DNA from 3 places in the Rhizobium sp. 05L429 genome. Region 1 is predicted to be linked to each of the others. Evidence: predicted binding sites of a transcription regulator. Region 1 holds the regulator's gene; each other region holds the start of a gene.
The links. Region 1 encodes LexA, which represses DNA repair genes until DNA is damaged. Its sites were predicted from a motif close to TGTTCNNNNTGTGTTCNG; they were not measured.
Positions count from the first base shown of each region.

Region 2: a site for LexA is predicted at 1,756-1,773, ahead of AC1DNW_RS26015 (DNA recombination protein RmuC). Genes of this name have one in related genera too.
Region 3: a site for LexA is predicted at 2,210-2,227, ahead of uvrA (excinuclease ABC subunit UvrA). Genes of this name have one in related genera too.

Region 1 is NZ_JBFTNV010000018.1:113,818-120,359, forward strand. It holds gene gltA (citrate synthase) at 1-93, opposite strand, end outside; gene AC1DNW_RS19850 (ComEC/Rec2 family competence protein) at 383-2,806, shown strand; gene lexA (transcriptional repressor LexA) at 2,787-3,512, opposite strand; gene AC1DNW_RS19860 (VOC family protein) at 3,710-4,597, shown strand; gene kdsA (3-deoxy-8-phosphooctulonate synthase) at 4,594-5,439, shown strand; gene eno (phosphopyruvate hydratase) at 5,582-6,542, shown strand, end outside.
Region 2 is NZ_JBFTNV010000029.1:77,896-82,751, reverse strand. It holds gene AC1DNW_RS26020 (ribokinase) at 1-456, opposite strand, end outside; gene AC1DNW_RS26015 (DNA recombination protein RmuC) at 501-1,724, opposite strand; gene AC1DNW_RS26010 (methyl-accepting chemotaxis protein) at 1,920-3,419, shown strand; gene def (peptide deformylase) at 3,515-4,030, shown strand; gene fmt (methionyl-tRNA formyltransferase) at 4,125-4,856, shown strand, end outside.
Region 3 is NZ_JBFTNV010000012.1:106,225-109,760, reverse strand. It holds gene uvrA (excinuclease ABC subunit UvrA) at 1-2,083, opposite strand, end outside; gene AC1DNW_RS15040 (single-stranded DNA-binding protein) at 2,340-2,912, shown strand; gene AC1DNW_RS15035 (MarC family protein) at 2,960-3,536, opposite strand, start outside.

The sequences.
Region 1 (6,542 bases):
GATATCGATCACGTCTGGTCCGACCGTGCCTTTTCGCACGGCGAGGTCGACTGATTTGTCACCGATTTTGATTGTAGCGCTTTGATCCGTCATGCTGATCCTCCGGGGTGGCGGTGGCGCCGCAAAAGCGCCATAAGGGTTAAGCGTCCTAAGCGATAGCTATATGATCGCGAAGCTAATGCCAAGTTACCGTGACGCCATTTTGTGCATCGCGGCATCATCTTTTAGGCAGTGCAGCGATGAGCCTCACGCATATCAGAACACCATGATTTGACTGGATTTTTGCTGCCGCAAATTTTCCTCGTATTTCAATCGATTATTGTTTGCGCGTTTTGATCTGAGGTTGCATTCTGCCGATCTCCGGGGGCGGGTCCAAGCGAATATGACGGGGTTCGATACAGCAGAACGGCATGTGCAATCCATTGATGCAAAGATGGATTTTGCCGATGCCGCACCGCGCGCCATTGTGACGCAACTGGCAAGGACGCAGGCTACGGTTCCGTTTCAGTGGCGGCTGATCGCCGTTGCGAAACGACACATCCGATCGTCTGTCCGCATGGCGGTCGAAGAGGCTGGCTACGGTCGCCTCATTCTTTTTTCGCCGGTCTTCCTTGGTGCGGGTGCCGCGACCTGGTTTCTGGCAGCTTCGGATTTTCCGGCTGTCTCGCTTGGTCTCTGCCTTTTTGTCGTCCTCGGTGCCGTCGTACTTTGCGGGTATGGCCGGCCGAAATTGCGGGCGACGCTCTCTGCTCTGCTTCTCTTTGCCGGCGGAATGCTTTCGGCACAGGTCGAAACATGGCGGGCGCAGACCCTGATCCTCGATTCAGCCGTAACGACAACGGTAACAGGCAGGATCGAGCGCCGCGAAGGCGACGGGCGGGGGCGCTGGCGTTACATTCTTGACGTCACCGGAACAGACGCGCCGCAGATCAAGCGTCCGCCTAAACGCATTACAGTGCTCGTGAGAGGCGCCGCGCAGCCTTTCGAGCTTGGCGACGTCATCGAGGGCAGGGCGCGTCTCACGCCTCCGGCAGGCCCCGCACTTCCCCACCTGAATGATTTTGCTTTCAGTGCCTATTTTGACGGCATCGGCGCCAACGGCTTTTTCTATGGCGCGCCGAAAAAGCTTGCCTTGCAGCCACAGCAAGCGGGCTCGGTCGGTGAGGCGACACTCGAATGGCTCTATCGCCTCAGGAGTGGCATCGGCGATCGCATACGCTCCACCCTGCCGGGCGATACCGGCGCCTTTGCCGCTTCGCTTGTCACCGACGAGAGACGGGCGATCTCGGATGACACGACGGACGCGCTGCGGCAGTCCGGCCTTGCCCATATCGTCGCGATCTCCGGTCTCAATATGGCGCTTTCCGCCGGCATCTTTTTTGTCGGCCTGCGCGTCGTCCTTAGCCTTTTTCCCGGCATTGCCCAGGCGTGGCCGACCAAGAAAATCGCGGCGGCCGGTGCGCTCGCGGCGGTGACGGCCTACTATCTGATCTCCGGCTTTGCCGTCTCCGCCGAACGTGCCTTCATCATGATGGCCATCATGCTGGTTGCCGTCTTCTTTGACCGGCCATCGATCAGCCTCAGAAACGTGGCGCTATCCGCTCTTGTGATCCTTGCGATCTCGCCATCGGAGGTGCTGGGGCCGAGCTTCCAGATGTCCTTTGCCGCAACACTTGCCCTGGTCGCCGGCTACGATCTCTGGAAAGGCCGGCCGATGTGGGAGAATGTCTTTGCCAACCTGCCGGTCATGAAGCCCCTCTTCGTGGTCGGCGGTTTCTTTGGTGGCATTTTCCTGACGTCGCTGATTGGCGGCTTCTCTACCGCGCTGTTTTCGATCGAGCATTTCCACCGGCTGACAGCCTATGGCCTGCCGGCAAATCTCGCGGCCATGCCGGTGATTTCCTTCATCGTCATGCCGGCTGGGATGCTGGCGATGCTGCTGATGCCCTTTGGCCTGGACGGCTGGGCATGGCATGTGGCAGGCTTCGGGCTGGATCTGGTGATTACAATCGCAAAGACGGTATCGAGCTGGGGTGGCAATATCGATGTGGGCCGTTTGCCGGGTTGGTACTTCCCGACGGCTGTTTTCGGTTTTCTGCTGCTGACCCTCCTCAGAACTCGACTGCGGCATATCGGAACGGCAATCGTCGCTCTCTCCACGCTTGCTGTCGCGGCGCTGCCATCAGAGGCAATGCCCGACATCGCCATTGCCGAAGACGGTAGCCTCGTTGCTGTTGTCGATGGAGAGGCGATAGCTTCGAACCGCGAAAAGCCACCCGCCTTCATCTTCGAACAATGGCAGCGGGCGCTTGCCATCGAAGAGCACAGGAAGCCAGTCATGCTGGAAGCTGCCAACAGGCCCACTGCGCCCGAAGGCAAAAGACTGCAGCTCTCGCGGGATCAACAGAATGAAGCCAGAGAATCGATAAGACGTGTCGCGATCGGTTCGCCGTCACGGTTCTCGTGCCTGAAAGGTGCCTGGTGCGCCATCATGCTCGGCAATGGAAAGAAACTGACGGTTATCGACAATGCAGCCTATCTGGGCCCTGCCTGCGATACGGCCGATATCGTCGTCACCCCTGTCCGTCTGCGTCTTGACGGCTGCCGATCCGGAGCTCTGCTCTTTACCGGCGAAACATTGCGCAAGACAGGCTCGATCGAGCTTCGTTTCACAGATGGCGGAGTTGCGGTTGCCGCTACATTCGACGCATTACCACGGCCCTGGATGCGCCACCGTGCCTATGACTGGCGTAGCGACACATTCGCTGATGTTMACCGGTCACCGGTCAGTGATAGCGACGAATGAGGCCGACGAGCTTGCCCTGGACCTTGACGCGATCCGGCGGGAAAATGCGGGTCTCGTAAGCGGGGTTTGCGGCTTCGAGCGCAATCGATGCGCCCTTGCGGCGGAAGCGCTTGAGCGTCGCTTCCTCTTCATCGACGAGTGCGACGACGATGTCACCCGGATTGGCCGTGCTACCGTTGCGGATGATGACGGTATCGCCATCGAAGATGCCGGCTTCGATCATCGAGTCGCCACGAACTTCGAGCGCATAATGTTCGCCGGAGCCAAGCATATCGGCGGGAACGGTGATGTCATGGGTGTTGTTCTGGATTGCCGAAATCGGCACGCCGGCAGCGATGCGCCCCATGACCGGCACGGAAACCGAATTGCCGTTGTCGGCCGCAGGTGCTGACTTTGCCGCGGCGGGAGGCGCAACAGGTTGCGGCTTGCCGAGGCTGCCTTCGATGACGCTTGGTGAAAAGCCGCGCCTTGGCTGTAGGCTCGAGCTGTAGGCTTCCGGCAGCTTGATGACTTCGAGCGCACGCGCCCGGTTCGGAAGCCGGCGAATGAAGCCGCGTTCTTCGAGCGCCGTGATCAGCCGATGAATGCCGGATTTCGAGGCCAGATCCAGGGCGTCCTTCATCTCGTCGAAAGATGGCGGAACGCCGGATTCCTTCATCCTTTCATGAATGAAAAGAAGAAGTTCCTGTTGTTTGCGCGTGAGCATCGGCGTGTGACCCCAGTATTGAAACAAATCCAGAACGGACACTATATGTTCCATATGTGTTCCGCAAGTGGCTAAATTTTCGTAAAATTTCTCCCCATTGTGTTGAGAATTTTATTTTTGTCGGCGCCCGGCCCGTCCGGCCTTGCTTCGTAAGGCTTGTTGAAGCACATCTCCTTGTGATTGCTGGAGAGTAGCTGATGACCCAAGACACGCTTGCGATCGATCATCTCGTTTTGCCGGTTACCGATATCGCCCTTGCACGCGAGAGGTTAGGCAAGCTGGGCTTCACCGTCGCTCCGGACGCGCGCCATCCCTTCGGTACGGAAAATGCCTGCGTTTTCTTCGCCGACAGGAGCTATCTCGAGCCGCTCGGCGTCGCCAGTGTCGAGGAGAGCGACAGGACGGCGCGTGATGGCAATGTCTTCACAGCCCGCGATCAGGCCTTTCGTTTTCGCTGCGGCAGCGAGGGCCTGTCTGCTATCGCCTTCAGTGCCGCGGATGCAAAGCATGAACATGCTCGATTCGTTAAAGGCGGCATTAGCGCTGGTTCTGTGTTGCAGTTCGAACGTCCCGTGAAAATGCCGGATGGCACGGAGAGCATTGCCGGCTTCCGGCTCGCCTTCGCCGGTGACCTCCGMGCACCGGATTTCTTTCTCTTCGCCGTCGAGCGCGTCAATCCGCTCCCTGCTGACCGCAGCGCGCTCGAAGCTCACGTCAACGGCGTAACCGGAATTGCCGAGATAGTTCTAGCCGCGCCCGAGCCTTCGGCCTTCGGCGAATTCGTCCGTGGCGTGGCAAGAGCCGACGCCGCAGATGAGACCGGTTTTGGGGTGAGAGTTGCTCTGGCAAACACAAAAATCAGTCTGATGAACCCGGCGGGTCTGGAGGCCTATTTCGATCTGGCGACGCCGGACACCGATCGCGGCCTGCGTGGGCGGGCGATCCTTTTCCATGCGGGCGATCTTGCCGTGACAGAAGCGCATTTGGCTGCTAACGGGGTGACCTATACACGCAAGGGCAACCGTATTCTGGTGAAGCCCGCGCCCGGCCAGGGCGTGCTCTTCGCCTTCGAGGAAACATCATGAGCTCCAATACCAATTCCCAGGTGACGGTCGGCGAGGGCGCCGGTAAGGTCACCTTCTCCAATACCGGCCGCTTGTCGCTGATCGCCGGCGCCTGCGAAATGGAAAGCCGCGACCATGCGTTCATGGTGGCCGGCACATTGAAGGAACTGTGCGCCAAGCTCGGCATAGGGCTTGTCTACAAGACGTCTTTCGACAAGGCCAATCGCTCTTCGTTGTCGAGCAAACGCGGTGTCGGCCTTGAGAAGGGGCTGGAAGTATTCGCTGATCTCAAGAAGGAACTCGGCATTCCGGTTCTCACCGACATTCACAGCGAAGAACAATGCGCCGAAGTAGCGAAGGTCGTTGATATCCTGCAGATACCGGCCTTCCTGTCTCGCCAGACTGATCTTCTGGTGGCTGCTGCCAAGACGGGCCGCGTCATCAACGTCAAGAAGGGCCAGTTCCTGGCGCCTTGGGACATGAAGAATGTGCTCGGCAAGCTGAATCAGAGTGGCAATCCGAACATTCTGCTGTGCGAGCGCGGCGCTTCCTTCGGCTACAACACGCTGGTCTCCGACATGCGCTCCCTGCCGATCATGGCAGCCACCGGTGCGCCAGTTATCTTCGACGCCACTCATTCGGTCCAGCAGCCGGGTGGGCAGGGGGAAACGTCCGGCGGAGAACGGCAATTCGTGGAGACGCTCGCGCGCGCTGCCGTGGCGGTCGGTGTTGCCGGGGTCTTTATCGAGACCCATCAGGACCCGGATAACGCGCCCTGCGACGGCCCGAACATGGTCTATCTCAAGGATATGCCGCGGCTTCTGGAAAAGCTGCTGGCTTTCGACGCGATCGCTAAAGGCTGACAGTCAAAAGCCTGACATGATCGTAATATAGCGACGAGTGGAACTGCATGCCGAAGGGTGCCGCAAACTGCCATTGTAATTTGCGCACCTTCGATTAAGACGGTTTCAAACGATTTATCCACCCACCGAGCAGGAAAAAACCATGACTGCAATTACCGATATCATAGCCCGCGAGATTCTCGATAGCCGTGGTAACCCCACCGTCGAAGTCGATGTCTATCTCGAAGACGGCAGCATGGGCCGTGCGGCTGTTCCCTCGGGCGCTTCGACTGGCGCGCATGAAGCTGTCGAACTACGCGACGGCGGCAAGCGCTATCTCGGCAAGGGTGTCGAAAAGGCCGTCGAAGCCGCCAATACCGAGATCTTCGACGCGATCGGCGGCATCGATGCTGAAAACCAGATTCAGATCGACAAGATCATGATCGAGCTCGACGGTACGCCGAACAAGTCACGCCTCGGCGCCAACGCCATCCTCGGCGTTTCGCTTGCTGTCGCCAAGGCCGCCGCGGAGGCTTCCGGCCTGCCGCTCTACCGTTATGTCGGTGGTGCTTCGGCAAGCCTTCTGCCGGTTCCGATGATGAACATCATCAACGGCGGCGCTCATGCCGACAACCCGATCGACTTCCAGGAATTCATGATCCTGCCGGTTGGCGCAGATTCGATCCGTGAAGCCGTCCGCATGGGCTCGGAAGTCTTCCATACGCTGCGCAAGGAACTCGCTGCCCAGGGGCACAACACCAATGTCGGCGACGAAGGTGGTTTTGCACCGGGCCTGAAGAGCGCTCCGGAAGCCCTCGACTTCATCATGAAGTCGGTTGAGAAAGCCGGCTACAAGCCGGGTGAGGACATCTATCTCGGCCTCGATTGCGCCTCGACGGAGTTCTTCAAGGACGGCAAGTATGTAATGGAAGGCGAAGGCCGCACGCTCGAACCGGGCGCAATGGCCGAATACCTCGCCGAACTCGTCGGCAAGTACCCGATCATTTCCGTCGAAGACGGCATGGCAGAAGACGATTGGGAAGGCTGGAAGACGCTGACCGATCTTGTCGGCAAGAAGTGCCAGCTTGTCGGCGATGACCTGTTCGTCACCAACTCGGCTCGTC
Region 2 (4,856 bases), on a different contig from region 1:
GGCACGGGAGGCAGTAAGCGCACGCTCGACCGCCTCGACCGGAACTTCAAGCTGCAGCATCAGAATATCGCCTTCATTCATGGCGTTGACGGCGGCCTCGGCATTGCCACCGCTGACCTTGCCGTTCGCGCCGGGAATGACCGCGATCATGTTTTCGCCGTCGCCGCCGACGAGAATGAGGGCCGTGCCCGTCGGCCCCTCGACATGGCTGACGCGCGAAAGATCGGTGCCGGCGCCGTCGAGCAGTTCAAGGGCGCCTTCGGCAAAGGCATCCTTGCCGACAGCGCCCGCCATATGGACATAGCGGCCCGCGCGGCGGGCGGCGAGCGCCTGATTGGCACCCTTGCCGCCGGCAGCCGTTGCAAAGCTATTGCCGGCAACCGTTTCTCCGGGCTTCGGCAGGCGCTCGGTGGTGGCGATAAGGTCCATGTTGATGGAGCCGAAAACTGTGATCATGGAATGTCTGTCCCTTGCTTCGGGTCGCGACACTGCCGAAGCGATCACTCCTCGTCAACCACCCTGAGCTTGAGCAGTCCGGTCCTGCTTTCGACTGATTTCGCCGCCGGCTCGCTCACTTGCGCCGGCTTGCCGTCGCCGCCTGCCTCGAATTCCAGCGCCTCGATCTTCGCGCCGCGCTTGGTAAGCTTGTCCGCCGAGGTAATAATCTGGTCCACGTCGCGCTGCGTCTGGGAAAAATGTCCCTGCAGCTTGCGCACGCGCTCGTCGAGCCGGCCGAGATCGTCCATGAGCAGGGCAACTTCACCCTGGATGACATGCGCCTGCGCCCGCATACGTTGGTCTTTCAGCACAGCCTGAATGACCTGGATCGACAGCATCAGGAGCGAAGGCGAGACGATGACGACGCGTGCGCGGTGAGCCTTCTGCACGATCGCTTCGAAATTCTCGTGAATTTCAGCGAAGATCGATTCCGAGGGAACGAAGAGGAAAGCCGTCTCCTGCGTCTCGCCCTGAATCAGATATTTGTCGGAAATATCCTTGATATGGACTTCCATGTCGCGACGAAACTGCTGGCCGGCAAGCTTGCCGGCGTCCGCGCCGCCTGCATCACGGATCGCGTTCCACGCTTCGAGCGGAAATTTGGCATCGATGACGAGCGGTGGTGCCCCATTCGGCATTCGGATCGTGCAGTCAGGTCGCGAGCCATTGGAAAGCGTCTGCTGGAAGGTATAGGCGCCCATTGGCAGGCCATCGGCGACGATCGTTTCCATACGCGACTGGCCGAAAGCCCCACGCGTCTGCTTGTTGGAAAGAATGGCCTGCAGCCCGACGACATCCTTGGCGAGCGTCTGGATATTATTCTGGGCTACATCGATCACCGCCAGGCGCTCCTGCAGTTTCTGCAGGTTGTCATGCGTCGATTTCGTCTGCTCGGTCAGCGTCGAACTCATGCGCTGTGACATGCCGTCGATCCGCTGGTTGATCGCATGATTGAGCTCGGCCTGCCGTGCACCGAAGACCTCCGTCATGGTCGAGATGCGTCCCTGCATCTCCGCCTGGATTTTCAGAAGCTCGCCCATGCGCGCTTCGCTTTCTGTGGCGCGAAGATTGGCCTCCTCCGCCTCCTCGCGGCGGATGCCGGCATTGCGAAAGGCAAACACGATCGCCACGAGAATGAGAACGGCGAGCGCGGCGCCCGCGACTGCAAGCATGGCCGGGTTCGGCACGGGCAGGGAGAAGGTGAGTGAGTCGGGTGTCATGGTCATATTGCACCATAACAAAATGGACAGCGATATCCAGATCAAAACGTGAACAATCCGCGCCGGCCTGTCAGGCGCCGTCAGCGCTACTTCGCTGTAATCTGAGAAAAATTAGCGGGCATACTTAACGATTGCTAAACCATATTCGCCAAATCTGGCGCGGAAATTCCCCTCCGCATCCGCGCCAGATAGAGATCCTCCATGACTCCCCAGCAGACCGATAATGCCCTCAAGCAGCGCCTTGACTTCATTGAGCTCGACGATGAGGCACGCAAGAATCTGCGGGAGCTGCGGCCGGCGATCTCCGAGCTGCTCGGCGGCGCCCTGGACAAGTTCTACAATAAGCTTGCCAAGACTCCGGCTGTTGCAGGCTTCTTTTCCGACAAGGCCCATATGGGTCACGCCAAGAAGCGTCAGCAGGAACATTGGGGCAATCTTTCCGGTGGCAATTTCGACCAGAGCTATGTGAATGGCGTCACGGCCGTCGGCCGCACCCATGCCCGCATCGGCCTAGAGCCGCGCTGGTATATTGGCGGCTATGCGCTTGTCATGTCGGAGCTCGTCCGGGGCCTGATGGAAAAGCAGTGGCCATCGCTCTTTGCCCGCCAGCAAGGAAAGGCGCTTGCCGAAAAGCTGACCGCCGTCATCAAGGCTGCGATGCTCGACATGGATTATTCCATCTCCGTCTATCTCCAGGCGCTTGAAGAAAAGCGCCAGGCGCTGGAAGAAGAACGCGCTCGCTCCGAAGCCGATCAGGCGCTGGCACTGGAACATCTGCGCCGCGGCCTCGAAGCGCTGTCGCGCGGCGATCTCGAGGCGACCCTTCCTGCCGATCTGCCCGGCAATTTCCGGGAGATGGCCGAGGACTACAACAGGGCCGTCAACGCTCTTCGCAATTCCTTCACTTCCGTCCGCACGACGTCCGGTCACATTCTCGAAGGCGCCGATGTGATGTCGAAGGCAACGGACGATCTTGCCTTGCGCACCGCGCAGCAGGCTGCGGGCGTCGAAGAAAGCTCGGCTGCGCTACAGCAGCTCTCCGTCAGCGTCAGCCAGACCGCCGCCAATGCCGAGAAGGCGTCCGGCGCCGTGCGCGAAACACAGGAAAAAGCCAAGAATTCCGGCGAACTCGTCAACAGCGCCGTTTCGGCCATGGCCGGTATCGAGAAGTCTTCCACCGAAATCGCCAAGATCATTGGCGTCATCGATGAGATCGCTTTCCAGACCAACCTGCTGGCGMTGAACGCCGGCGTCGAGGCCGCCCGCGCCGGTGATGCCGGCAAGGGCTTCGCCGTCGTCGCACAGGAAGTCCGTCAGCTTGCGCAGCGCACGGCCGATGCCGCCAAGGAGATCAAGAATCTGATCTCCGAAAGCTCGACACAGGTGAACGAGGGGGTGAACATCGTCAGCAGCACCGGTGAGGCGCTGAGCGACATGATCAGCCGAATCGACATCATCAACAGCTTCGTTGCCGATATTGCGGCTGCCGCGCGCGATCAGGCAACGGGCGTCAACGAGGTGAGCGTAGCGATCCGTAATATGGACACCATCACCCAGCAGAATTCCGGCATGGTCGAGCGTACCTCGGCCGAAACCCGCAAGCTGAAGGATGGGGTCGAAAACCTCATTGAACTGCTGCAGCGTTTCCGTGCAAGCGCCGAAGGCCGTCAGGTTGCTCGTGCCGCTCGCCGCGCAGCCTGACAATCCGGGCGAAAACCGGGCAGGCGCTGCAAAAAACCGCAATCCCTGCCCGGCGGATAATTCCCTAGTGTGAAAAGATGGGTTATGGGAACGCCATGACCATCAAGCCACTCATCATTCTTCCCGATCCCGTTCTCCGTCAGGTTTCCAAGCCGATCGAGCGGGTTGATGCTGATCTCCAGCGCGTTGTCGACGACATGCTGGACACTATGTATGACGCACCGGGCATCGGCCTTGCCGCAATCCAGGTCGGTGTTGCGCGCCGGATGCTCGTCATCGATCTTTCGAAGGAAGGCGAGGAAAAACAGCCGCTCGTCTTCATCAATCCGGAGATCGTCAGCTCCTCGGACGAACGTTCCGTCTATGAGGAAGGCTGCCTTTCCATTCCCGATTATTATGCTGAAGTGGAACGGCCCGCCAAGGTTACCGCCAAATATCTCGACCGCGAAGGCAAGGAGCAGAGCGTGGAGGCTGACGGGCTTCTGGCGACCTGCCTCCAGCACGAGATCGATCACTTGAATGGCGTGCTTTTCATCGATCATATCTCGAGGCTGAAGCGCGAGATGGTGATCAAGAAGTTCACCAAGTCCGCCAAGTCTAAGGCGCTTTGAACCGCCAAGGCGGGAGAATACAAGGCTTCGAAGGGCTTGATCTCAAGCTCGTAAACCCGTTTGAAGACGGCTGATCCTCAATTGGCGAGATAGAATGTCTCTTCGTATTGTTTTCATGGGAACGCCCGACTTCTCCGTCCCGACGCTGCGCCTGCTCGTCGACGCCGGCCACCAGATCGTTGCCGTCTATACCCAGCCGCCGCGGCCGGGCGGGCGGCGCGGGCTCGATCTTCAGAAATCGCCGGTGCACCATGCGGCCGAACTGCTCGGCCTGCCGGTTTTCACACCAATCAATTTCAAAGATCCCGAAGAGCGTGAGCGCTTCCGCGCGCTGGGTGCCGATGTCGGCGTCGTCGTCGCCTACGGGCTGCTGCTGCCCGAAGCTATCCTGACCGGCACGCGTTACGGATGCTACAACGGCCATGCCTCGCTGCTGCCGCGCTGGCGTGGCGCGGCCCCCATCCAGCGGGCGATCATGGCGGGCGACGCAAAAACCGGCATGATGGTCATGAAGATGGACAAGGGCCTCGATACAGGCGACGTGGCACTGACCCGGGAAGTCGAGATCGGTGCCAATATGACGGCAGGCGAACTGCACGACAGGCTGATGCATGTCGGCGCCAAAGCCATGGCAGAAGCCATGGTCAGGCTGGAGATGGACGATCTGCCGCTCACACCGCAGCCTGCCGAAGGCGTGCTCTATGCCGCCAAGATCGACAAGGCGGAAACGCGCATCGATTTCGGCCGCAACGCCAAGGACGTTCACAATCACATCCGCGGCCTCGCACCCTTCCCGGGTGCCTGGTTCGAACTTGAAAGCAACGGC
Region 3 (3,536 bases), on a different contig from region 1:
CGTGATCGGCAGGGATTTCACGCGCACCCATGACGCGACGCGCCGCCGACTTGTAAAGCGTCTCGATCAGGAAGGTGGACTTGCCGCCGCCCGAAACACCCGTCACCGCCGTAAAGACGCCGAGCGGAATTGCCGCCGTGACATTCTTCAGATTGTTGCCGCGGGCGCCGACGACCTTGATCTCCTTGCCCTTCTTCGGCTTGCGGCGTTCGTCGGGCAGGGTCACGCCAAGTTCGCCGGAGAGATATTTCCCGGTCAGCGACTTCGGATTGGCCATGATTTCTTGCGGCGTGCCATGCGCCACTACCTGGCCGCCATGCACGCCGGCTGCCGGGCCGATATCGACCACATCGTCGGCCGTCAGGATCGCGTCCTCGTCATGCTCTACGACGATGACCGTGTTGCCGATGTCGCGCAGGTGCTTCAGCGTGTCGAGAAGCCGTGCATTGTCGCGCTGGTGCAGGCCGATCGACGGCTCGTCGAGTACATAGAGAACGCCGGTCAAGCCGGAGCCGATCTGCGAGGCAAGCCGGATACGCTGGCTTTCACCGCCTGACAGCGTACCGGAATTGCGTGACAGGCTGAGATATTCGAGGCCTACATCGTTCAGGAACCGCAAGCGGTCGCGGATTTCCTTGAGAATCCGCACGGCAATCTCATTCTGCTTGGCGTTGAAGGTCGCCGGCAGCGTCTCGAACCAGTCGCGAGCGATGCGGATCGACATCTGGGTGACTTCGCCGATATGCAGCTTGTTGATTTTCACGGCGAGCGCCTCAGGCTTCAGGCGATAGCCGTTGCAGGACGGGCAGGGGGCTGCCGACATGAAGCGCTCAATATCCTCGCGCGCCCAGGCGGAATCMGTTTCCTTCCAGCGCCGTTCGAGATTGGGCACGATGCCCTCGAAATTCTTCGAGGTCGTGTAAGTGCGTGCGCCGTCGGCATAATGGAATTCGATCTTCTCCTCGGTGCCGTTCAGGATGACATCCCTGGCCTTTTCGGGGAGATCGTTCCAGCGGCTGCCGAGCTTGAAGCCGAAATGCTTGCCGAGCGCTTCGAGCGTCTGGTTGTAGTAGGGCGAGGTCGACTTGGCCCAGGGCGCGATGGCGCCGTCGCGCAGCGTGCGCTCAGGCTCAGGCACGATCAGATCAGGGTCGATCTTCTGCTGTGAGCCGAGACCGTCGCAGGTCGGGCAGGCGCCGAAGGGATTGTTGAACGAAAAGAGCCGTGGCTCGATCTCCGGAATGGTGAAGCCGGAAACCGGGCAGGCAAACTTTTCCGAAAACAGCACACGCTCATGCGTCTCGTTGAGCGACTTGTTGGCCGAGCCGCCGGCCGAGGTTTCTTCGGGCGGAAGCGGCTTGTCGGCGAATTCGGCAACGGCAAGGCCGTCGGCGAGCTTCAGCGCCGTCTCGAAACTGTCGGCAAGGCGCGATGCCATATCCGGCCGTACGACAATACGGTCGATGACAATGTCGATATCGTGCTTGTACTTCTTGTCGAGAACAGGCGCATCGGCGATCTCGTAGAACTGGCCGTCCACCTTGACGCGCTGGAAGCCCTTTTTCATGAGCTCCGCCAGCTCTTTCTTGTACTCGCCCTTACGTCCGCGGATCATCGGCGCCAATATATAAAGACGCGTGCCTTCCTCGAAAGCCAGCACCCGATCGACCATCTGGCTGACCGTCTGGCTTTCGATCGGCAGGCCCGTCGCAGGCGAGTAGGGAACGCCGACGCGCGCAAACAAGAGGCGCATATAGTCGTAGATTTCCGTAACCGTGCCGACCGTCGAGCGTGGATTGCGCGAGGTCGTCTTCTGCTCGATCGAGATCGCCGGCGACAGCCCGTCGATCTGGTCGACATCGGGCTTCTGCATCATTTCCAGGAACTGGCGCGCATAGGCCGAAAGGCTTTCGACATAGCGGCGCTGTCCCTCGGCATAGATCGTGTCGAAGGCAAGCGAGGACTTGCCGGATCCGGAGAGGCCGGTCATGACGATGAGCTTGTTGCGCGGCAGATCGAGGTCGATGCCCTTCAGATTATGCTCACGCGCGCCACGGATGGAGATCGTCTTCAGTTCGCTCATCGTCTCTGCTTCAAGTCGTTTGGGGGAATAACAGCCCTTATGTAGTGATGCCGGTGGGCGAGTCGAGGCTGAATGTCCGGAACAACAAAGGTTTTCGATTCTGTTGACAGGATCATAGCGAATAAATAGAACAAATAAAGAACAAAATTCCTTGTGGATTAAGCGGGGCTGGATGCGCACCGCTTGTCCTCTATGGTTTAGAGTATGTCGATGGTTTTGAACGCCGCCGGTCAGGGCGGCAGTAAGGTGAAATGATATGGCTGGCAGTGTGAACAAGGTAATTCTGATCGGAAACGTGGGCGCCGACCCCGAAATCCGCCGCACGCAGGATGGCCGGCCGATCGCCAACCTCCGCATCGCGACGTCTGAAACATGGCGCGACCGCAATTCCGGCGAGCGCCGCGAAAAGACAGAATGGCACACCGTAGTGGTCTTCAACGAAGGCCTCTGCAAGGTCGTCGAGCAATATGTGAAGAAGGGCGCCAAGCTATATATCGAAGGCGCGCTGCAGACCCGCAAGTGGCAGGACCAGACTGGCGCCGACCGCTACTCGACGGAAGTCGTGCTGCAGGGCTTCAATTCGACGCTGACGATGCTCGACGGGCGCGGAGGTGAGGGCGGCGGTGCTGGCTCCGGCTTCGGCGGCGGCCGTGGCGGCGACGATTTCGGTGGCGGCGGTTATGGCGACGATTACGGTGCGCCGGCGCAGTCATCCGGCGGTGGCCGTAGCGGTAGCGGTGGTGGACGTAGTGGCGGAAGCAGCGGCGGCGGTAGTAGTGCCGGCGGCGGCAACTTCTCGCGTGATCTCGACGACGACATTCCGTTTTGATCGGTCTTGTTCAGTAGTCTTGCAAACGGCGCCCAAGGGCGCCGTTTTCATGTCGGTGTGGCGCTGATCAGGTTGAGCGCCGATTTTGCCCCATCGATAACGAACTGGGCGGCAAGCGCTGCCAGGATGACTCCGAGAAGGCGGGTCAGGATTGCCCGGCCCGTGACGCCGAGGAAGCGGTCTAGCCGGTCGGCGAGGAAAAGCACCACCAACGTGATCAGCAAGCAGGCCGCGATAACGCCGATCAGTTGCGCCCGCTCGACGGTGGAGGGAAGGGTGCCTCCCAGCAGGATCGTCGCGGAAATGGCGCCCGGCCCGGCAATCAGCGGCAGTGCCAGCGGGAAGACGGCAATATTCTCGATATGATCCTTGGTAATCGCCACTTCCGTGGTCTTTTCCTTACGGTCCTGGCGCTTCTCGAACACCATTTCGAAAGCGATCCAGAACAGCAGCAGGCCGCCCGCCAGCCGGAAGGCACCGATGGAAATGCCGAGCACGCCGAGCACGCTGGAGCCGAACAGTGCGAAGACGGCTAGGATGATGAAGGCGATGGTCGAGCCGCGCAACGCCACCTGCTTGCGCTCCTGGCGGGTCATGCCGACAGTGAGACCGAGAAAGAGCGGG